Regions from separate parts of the Lentzea chajnantorensis genome, predicted to be linked through region 2. Evidence: riboswitches for the same ligand, from Rfam matches in the RefSeq annotation. Region 2 holds a riboswitch; the other holds the start of a gene.
What was found. Region 2 has a riboswitch for S-adenosylmethionine ahead of ACVDFE_RS14450 (aminotransferase class V-fold PLP-dependent enzyme). Riboswitches for the same ligand answer to the same signal wherever they lie in the genome.
Positions count from the first base shown of each region.

Region 1: it holds a riboswitch for S-adenosylmethionine, as region 2 does, so the genes downstream of both, ACVDFE_RS02525 (methionine ABC transporter ATP-binding protein) here and ACVDFE_RS14450 (aminotransferase class V-fold PLP-dependent enzyme) in region 2, are expected to answer to the same signal.

Region 1 covers NZ_JBSDZT010000002.1:414,514-418,718, reverse strand. The annotation lists gene ACVDFE_RS02535 (transglycosylase family protein) at 1-830, shown strand, start outside; gene rsmA (16S rRNA (adenine(1518)-N(6)/adenine(1519)-N(6))-dimethyltransferase RsmA) at 1,022-1,843, shown strand; SAM riboswitch class I at 1,932-2,025, shown strand; gene ACVDFE_RS02525 (methionine ABC transporter ATP-binding protein) at 2,244-3,242, shown strand; gene ACVDFE_RS02520 (methionine ABC transporter permease) at 3,239-3,922, shown strand; gene ACVDFE_RS02515 (MetQ/NlpA family ABC transporter substrate-binding protein) at 3,951-4,205, shown strand, end outside.
Region 2 covers NZ_JBSDZT010000002.1:2,782,236-2,786,440, reverse strand. The annotation lists gene ACVDFE_RS14460 (RluA family pseudouridine synthase) at 1-678, opposite strand, end outside; gene lspA (signal peptidase II) at 720-1,439, opposite strand; gene ACVDFE_RS14450 (aminotransferase class V-fold PLP-dependent enzyme) at 1,463-2,794, opposite strand; SAM riboswitch class IV at 2,829-2,943, opposite strand; gene ACVDFE_RS14445 (potassium/proton antiporter) at 3,016-4,205, opposite strand, start outside.

The sequences.
Region 1 (4,205 bases), 2.4 Mb from region 2:
TCAAGATGAGCGTCGACGGCCAGTCCCGTGAGGACTGGGTCCGCTCGGTCACCGTCGAGGAGGCCGCCAAGCAGCTCGGCGTCCCGGTCGACGGCTCGTGGTTCTCCGCGCCCACCGGCTCCGAGGTCCCCCTCGACGGCATGAACCTCGAGGTGAAGACCCGCAAGGTCGTCAAGCTCTTCGACGGCGCGAACCCGGTCCGCGAGGTCCAGACCACCGCCGTCACCGTCGACGAGCTGCTGAAGAGCGAGAACCTCACCCTCGGTCCCGAGGACGCGGTCCAGGCCGGCACCGACGTGCGCCTGGCCTCCGGCGCCGAGGTCTACATCTCCCGCACCGGCGTCACGGTCATCAACGTGAACGAGCCGGTCGCCCCGCCCGTCGAGAAGACCAACGACCCGACCCTGAACCAGGGTCAGCAGAAGGTCCTGGAGCCCGGCGAGGCCGGCGAGCAGATCTCCACCTACCGCGTGACGGTGAAGAACGGCAAGGAGATCAACCGCGAGAAGATCGGCGGCAAGGTCACCAAGGAGCCGAAGCCCAAGAAGATCGCGGTCGGCACCAAGCCCCTCCCCGACGGCGAGGTGTGGGACCGCCTGGCCAAGTGCGAGGCCGGCGGCAACTGGGCCATCAACACCGGCAACGGCTACTACGGCGGCCTCCAGTTCAACGCGAGCACCTGGGCTGCCTACGGCGGCACCGCCTACGCGGCCCTGCCGCACCAGGCGACCCGCGAACAGCAGATCGCCATCGCCACCAAGCTCCGCGACGGCCGCGGTGGCACGTACTCCGCGTGGCCCGGCTGCCGCGCGAAGCTCGGCCTGCCGTAACCCCGCCTCCCCACCCATCCCTCCGCTCTGCTTGACCGCACGCGGGGACCTTTCGTACTCCAGGTGAGTACGAAAGCTCCCCGCGTGCACTCGTCGCAGCAGGGGGCGGGGGTCTTCGGTGGGTAACTTGAGGTCTTCGGTGGGCAACCTGAGGTCTTTGGTGGGTGGCCTGAGACAATGCCCCGGTGAGCCTGTTGGGACCCGCCGAAGTCCGCCGTCTAGCCGAAGAGCTGGGCATCCGCCCGACCAAGAAGCTGGGCCAGAACTTCGTGCACGACCCCAACACGGTCCGCAAGATCGTCGCCGCCGCCGGTCTGACCGACGAGGACGTCGTCCTGGAGGTCGGCCCCGGCCTGGGCTCGCTGACCCTCGCGCTCCTCCCGGCGGCCGCTGAGGTGGTCGCGGTCGAGATCGACCCGCCGTTGGCGCACCGGCTGCCCCAGACGGTCCAGGAGCACGACCCGGCCAACGCCGGCAAGCTCCACGTGGTCCTCAAGGACGCCATGAAAGTCACCCAAGAGGACCTGCCGGTACAACCGACCGCGATCGTCGCCAACCTGCCGTACAACGTCGCGGTGCCCGTGGTGCTGCACCTCCTGCACGAGCTGCCGAGCCTGCGCAAGGGGCTCGTCATGGTCCAGGCGGAGGTCGCCGACCGGATGGCGGCGAAGCCCGGCAGCAAGGTCTACGGGGTGCCCAGCGTGAAGCTCGCCTGGTACGCCGACGCGCGCAAGGCGGGGTCGGTCGGGCGCAACGTCTTCTGGCCCGCGCCCAACGTCGACTCCGGACTGGTTGCCTTCCAGCGCCACGAAAAGCTGTTGTCCACAGTGGACAAGAACAAGCTGTTCAAGATCGTCGACACGGCCTTCGCGCAACGCCGCAAGACCCTCAGGGCCGCCCTCAAGAGCTACACGCCGCACGTCGACGAACTGCTGGCCGAAGCGGGCATCGATCCCCAGGTCAGGGGCGAGCAGTTGAGCGTGATCGACTTTGTCCGGATCGCCGAGGTCTGATCCGGCGATCCTTCGGCCAACAGTGTGATCTGTCGAACGAATCCGAATCTGGCTTGCGCAACCGAACGTCCGTCCGGTTGACTGCTAACTGCCATCCGGAGCGACTGAGAGACCTGGCTCTACGACGTCGCAGCAACCACCCGCTGGATGCGGGCAGGTGCTAACGCCAGGACCGATGGAGGATCACGTGGGTACCTCGCGAATGCTGACGCGCCGTCGAGTCGTCGACCAGTGCCGTCGCACCGCTTCTGCATGTCGTCGCCACCTCGTCTAAGGCGCCTTCTCAAAGTCCTTTGACGCGCACTCGGTCGCTGAGTGGCGCACACACCTGAGCAGAACTTCGACCGCGCACCCCCGCACAACGGGAGCGTGCGCCGTCGCGCGCAGCCGTGGAGCAGAAGTGATCACTGTCGAAAACCTCACCAAGTCCTTCCAGGGTGTCAACGCGCTGAACGGCGTCACCCTCGACGTCCAGGCCGGCACCGTGCTCGGCGTCGTCGGCCCGAGCGGCGCCGGCAAGTCCACGCTGGCCCGCTGCGTCGCACTGCTGGAGCGCCCCGACTCGGGTGCGATCCGCGTCGACGGCACCGACATCACCTCGCTCGACGGCTCGGCGCTGCGTGCCGCCCGCCGGCAGATCGGCGTTGTGCCGCAAGGGGACTCGCTGCTGCGGCAGCGGACCGCGGCCGGCAACATCGCGTTGCCGCTGGAGTCCGCCGGCGTGCCGGGACCGCAGCGGCGCACCCGCGTGGGCGAGTTGCTGGACCTCGTCGGGCTCACCGACAAGGCCGCCGCGTACCCCGACCAGCTCTCCGGCGGGCAGCGCCAGCGCATCGCCGTTGCGCGCGCCCTCGCCGCCAACCCGTCCGTCCTGCTGGCCGACGAGCCCACCAGCGCACTCGACCCGGAGACCACCGGGTCCGTGCTGGCGGTGCTCGACCGTGCGCGCGCAGAGCTGGGTGTGACCGTCCTCGTCGTCACGCACGACATGGGTGTGGTCCGCAAGATCTGCGATGACGTCGCGGTCTTGGAGCAGGGCCACGTCGTCGAGCACGGCAAGGTGCTCGACCTCGTCAACAACGCCGCCAGCCGCACGAGCTCCGCGCTGCTGCCCGCCGTCGACCTGAACCCGATCAACGAGAACGCCTACGACCGCGTCGCGGACGTCGTGCTCGTCGGGTTCGCCGCGGTCGGCGCGCTGCTGCCCGAGGCCGCGCACCGGTTCGGCGTCGAGCTGAACATCGTCGGTGGCGGGCTCACCCGCCTCGGCGAGACCCCCGTCGCGCGGTTCCGCCTCGGCCTGAACGGCGAGCGGTCCGACTCGGCGCTGGAGTGGATCGGTGAGGCCGGCGGCGCGGTTCAGAGGTCCCTGAAGGGGCCGCAGGGAGTAGCTGCGTGAGGTCTGCAACACCCTGGTCCGACGTGGTGAGCTACCTCGTCGAGGCCACCGGGGAGACGCTGTACATGGTCGGCGTCTCCACCGTGATCGCCACAGTTCTCGGAGTTCCCGTCGGGGTCTGGCTGCAGCTCACCGCCAAGGGCGGGCTGCGGCCGAACGCCGCGGTGCACAGGGCCCTCAGCTTCGTCACCGACCTGGGCCGCTCGATGCCGTTCATCGTGCTGCTCGTCGCCCTCACGTCCGTGACCCGCCTGATCGTCGGCGGGTCCATCGGCAGCACGGCGGTCATCGTGCCGCTGGCCGTGGGAGCGATCCCGTTCGTCGGGCGGCTCGTGCAGAACATCCTGTCCGAGGTGCACGTGACCGTGGTCGAGGCCGCGATCACGACCGGTGCCTCGACGCTCAGGATCGTGCGCAGCGTGCTCATCCGCGAGTCGTTGCCGGCGCTCATCAACGCCATCGGCGTCACGGTCATCGCCCTCATCGGCTACTCGGCCATGGCGGGCGTGATCGGCGGCGGTGGCCTCGGCGACCTGGCCATCCGCGAGGGCTACCAGCGCTTCAACGACCGGATCCTGTGGAGCACCGTGGCGTGGCTCGCCGTGCTCACCACCGTGATCCAGTTCGGCTTCACCCGTGCCGCCCGTGCGTCGGACCGACGCCGGCACGCCTCCGTCTGACCCAGTAGCAATTCTCAAAAGGAACGTCATGCGCATTCGTGCTGCCCTCATCGCTGCCGCTTTGACCGGTTTGACCGCTCTGTCCGCCTGCTCGTCCGGTGGTTCGTCCGCTTCGGACACGCTGAAGGTCGGCGTCTCGCCGGTCCCGCACGCGCAGATCCTCAAGTACGTCGCCGACAACCTCGCGGCGTCCAAGGGCCTGAAGATCGAGGTCGTCGAGTTCACCGACTACGTCCAGCCGAACACGGCACTGGTCGACGGCTCGCTCGACGCCAACTACTTC
Region 2 (4,205 bases):
GTGCACGCGGATCTGGTGCGTGCGGCCGGTCTCCAGGTGCACCTCGACGAACGACGCCGCGCGGAACGCCTCGATCACCTCGTAGTGGGTGATCGACGGCTTGCCGGAGTTCATCACGGCGAACTTGTAGTCGTGCTTGGGGTGCCGGTCGATCGGCGCGTCGATGGTGCCCTTGATCGGGTCCGGGTGGCCCTGGACGATCGCGTGGTAGACCTTGTCGACGGTCCGCTCCTTGAACGCGTGCTTGAGCGCCGAGTACGCCGACTCGGACTTCGCGACGACCATCACGCCGGTGGTGCCGACGTCGAGGCGGTGCACGACGCCCTGGCGTTCCGCGGCACCCGAGGTCGCGACCCGGTGACCGGCGGCGGCGAGACCGCCCACGACGGTCGGGCCGGTCCAGCCCGGCGAGGGGTGCACGGCCACGCCGACGGGCTTGTCCACGACGATGATGTCGTCGTCCTCGTGGATCACGACCAGGCCCTCGACCGGGATGGCCTGCACGGTCACCGGCTGCGGCGGGGCCGGCAGGGTGATCTCCAGCATCGCGCCGGCCGTGAGCCGGTCGGACTTGCCCACGACCCGGCCGTCGATCAGCACGTCGTCGGCGTCGGCGATGGCGGCCACCGCGGTGCGGGACAGGCCCAGCAGCTTCGCGAGGCCCGCGTCGACGCGCATGCCGTCCAGACCGTCGGGAATGGGCAGCGTTCGGTATCCGCTCACGCGTCGATCTTCTCCTTGTGAACCGTCCCGTCGTAGTCGTGCTGCAGCAGCGCCAAGACGATGATCGTCGCGCCACCGCAGACGATCGCCATGTCGGCGACGTTGAACACCGGCCACACCTGGCCGAACGGGTCGAACAACGACAGGAAGTCCACCACGTGGCCGCGCATCGGGCCGGGCGCGCGGAACAGCCGGTCGGCGAGGTTGCCGACGGCGCCGCCGAGCACCAGCCCGAGACCGACCGCCCAGGGCGTCGAGCGCAGGTCGCGCGCGATCCAGGTGATGAACCCGACGACCCCGAACGCGATCAGCGCGAGGATCCACGTCCACCCCTCGGCCAGCCCGAAGGCGGCACCGGGATTGCGGACGAACGTCAGGTGCAGCAGCCCGCCGAACAGCTGGATCGGCTCTGACCGCTCCAGGAACGCCACGGAGAGGACTTTCGTGAGGACGTCCAGCGCCAGCACACCGGCGGCCAGCACCGCGAGGTAGGTGGTCCGCGGCTCCGGCAGCGAGCCGGTGATCGAGAACTCGGGTTCGGCGTCCGGCTCGGAGACCGTCAGCGCCCGCTCGGGCTGCTCGATCTCGCGCCGGTCCTCGGCCTCAGCGGTCACCACAGGCGCGACCTGCGGCTCTGCGACCGGTTCCGGCGCGCTGGACTGCTCCTCGGCAGTCTCGTCAGCGGCCTTCGCCGGGGCCTTGGACTCGTCACTCACCAGGTCATTGTCCACTACCTGGACTACGCGAGGAACGGCGGCAGGGTTCGGCTGTCGTCCTCGGCCACCCAGCGGCCGTCGCGCTGCGCGTAGGTCCACTTCGGACCTTCGGTGACGAGAGTGCGCAGCGCGGCCACCAAACGGTCCACGTGCTCGGCCGTCGTCCCGAGACCGATCGACGCGCGCACGGCGCGGTCTTCGTGCGAACCGGCCTTCTTCACCAGACGTCCCACGACCACATGGGCGCAGAACGCGCCGTCACGCACGCCGACGCCGTACTCGGCCGACAGCGCCGCCGCGAGGAAGCCCGCGTCGAAGCCGGGGACCGTGAAGCTCACGACGCCCACGCGGTCGACGTCGGTGAGGATCGAGAGCTCGCGCAGGCCGGGGATGGCGCGCAGGCCGTCCCGCAGCCGCTGCAGCAGCTCCTGCTCGTGCGCGATCGTCTGCTCCCAGTGCCGCGACAGGATCTCGCAGGCCGCGGCCAGCGCGTGCACGCCGATGACGTTCGGGCTGCCCGCCTCGTGCCGCTCCGGCACCGCGGACCACGCGACGCCGAGCCGGTCGCCGTGGTCGGTCACCTTCGCCGTGGCGCCGCCGCCCACCAGGTAGGGCTGGGCCTGCTGCAACCAGTCGGACCGGCCGACGAGCACACCGGCGCCGAACGGCGCGTAGATCTTGTGGCCGGAGAACGCCAGGTAGTCCACGCCCAGCTCACGGGCGTCGATCGGGCGGTGCGGGGCGAGCTGCGCGGCGTCGAGCGCGATGCGGGCGCCGTGCCTGCGGGCGACCTTCGCGAGCTCGGCGACCGGCCACAGCTCCCCCGTGACGTTGGACGCCCCGGTGACGATCACGAGCCGAGGACCGACCGGGGCGGCGGCCAACGCCCGGTCCAGCGCGACGAGTGCCGCGCCGGACGAGGAAGGAGTGGAGATGCGCTGCACGTTCGGCCCGCGCCACGGCAGCAGCGCGGCGTGGTGCTCGCTGTCGAACAGCACGACCGCGGTGCCCTTGGGCACGCTGCGGGCCAGCAGGTTCAGCGCGTCAGTGGTGTTGCGGGTGAAGACGACGGCGTCGGTGGAGCGGGCGCCCACGAACCGCCGGACGCGGTCACGCGCCTGCTCGTAGACGCGGGTCGACACCTGGGAGGCGAAGCCGGCGCCGCGGTGCACGCTCGCGTACCAGGGCAGCAGCTCGTCGACGGCGTCGCGCACCTCCCGCAGGCAGGGGGCGGAGGCGGCGTGGTCGAGGTTGGCGTAGGTGACGCGCTCTCCGGTCACCAGCGGGACGCGCAGGTCGGAACCGACGACGGCGGGAACCTTGGTGGTGGTGTCCGGGGTGATCGCGAGCGTCATCGAGCTGCCTCCTGGGCCGGGGGGCCTTCTCGGAGGCCCGCGCTTGACCGGCGCCCTGCGCGCCGGACCAGGTCCTCACCAAGGGCACCCCACCGCGGTTGGAGGGTTGCCGGCCAGCAAGCTTGGGCTTGACGCTGGCTCTCATGACCTGCCGACGACGTTAGCGGGCGCGTCACGATCCGTCGACACCTGATCACATCGTGAGAAGCGTCGGGGACCGACTATTCGCCGGTCTCGCCCTTCCACCGCGCGTAACGACCGGCCCGGTCCACGGCGCGAACCCGCCGTTCGGTGGCGTCGCGCGCCTCTTCTGTGGTCACGATGAGCAACTGGTCGCCGGTCTGCAGCCGGGTCGTCGGAAGTGGCGTGAAGCTCTTGCCCGAGCGCACCACGAGGCTCACCGTGGCGCCGGTGGGCATGCGCAGCTCGGTCATGTAGACGCCGTGCAGCTTCGACCCGCGCTGGATGTGCACCTGCAGCAGCTCGGCGCCGAGCTCGTCCAGCGGCGAGGAGTCGACCTGGACCTCCTGCGGCTCGCTCGCGTTGACCAGCCCGAGCCGCCGCGCGAGGAACGGCAGCGTCGTGCCCTGCACCACCGTGAGGACGATGACCAGCAGGAACACCGCGTCGACCAGCTCGCGCGCACCCTCGACGCCCTGGATGAGCGGGATCAGCGCGAACACGATCGGCACCGCGCCGCGCAGCCCCGACCAGGAGAGGAACGCCTGTTCCCGCCACGGCACCTTGAACGGCAGCAACGACAGCACCACCGACAGCGGGCGCGCCACGAACGTGAGCACCACGCCCGCGATCAGCGCGGGCACCAGCACGTCGAGCAGCCGGGACGGCGAGGCGTAGAGGCCGAGCAGGACGAACAGGCCGATCTGGGCCAGCCAGCCGAGCCCCTCGGCGAACGACAGGGTGTCGGCGCGGTGCGGCAGCCGGGCGTTGCCCAGGACCAGCGCGGCGACGTAGGTGGCGAGGAAACCGGACGCGTGCGCCAGGTCGCCCGCGGTGTAGGCGATCACGCAGACGGCGACGGTGGCGAGCGGGTAGAGGCCGGTGGCGGGCAGGGCCGCGTGCCGCAGTCCCGTGCCGCCCAGCCAGCCGAGCGCGACGCCGATCAGCGCGCCCGCTCCCAGCTCGTAGAGCACCAGCAGCGGTGCCGTCCACGAGATCTGGTCGGACGAGGCGAGCAGCACGACCGCGATGTAGACGGGCGCGTCGTTGAGGCCGGACTCCAGTTCGAGCGCGCCGGTGAGCCGTGCCCCCACCCCCAGCGACCGCAGGACGCTGAACACGGCCGCCGCGTCCGTGGACGACAGCACCGCACCCCAGAGCAGCGCCATCCGCCAGTCGAGGCCCAGCAGGTGGTGCAGCGCGGTTCCGGTGATGGCGACGCTCACCGCAA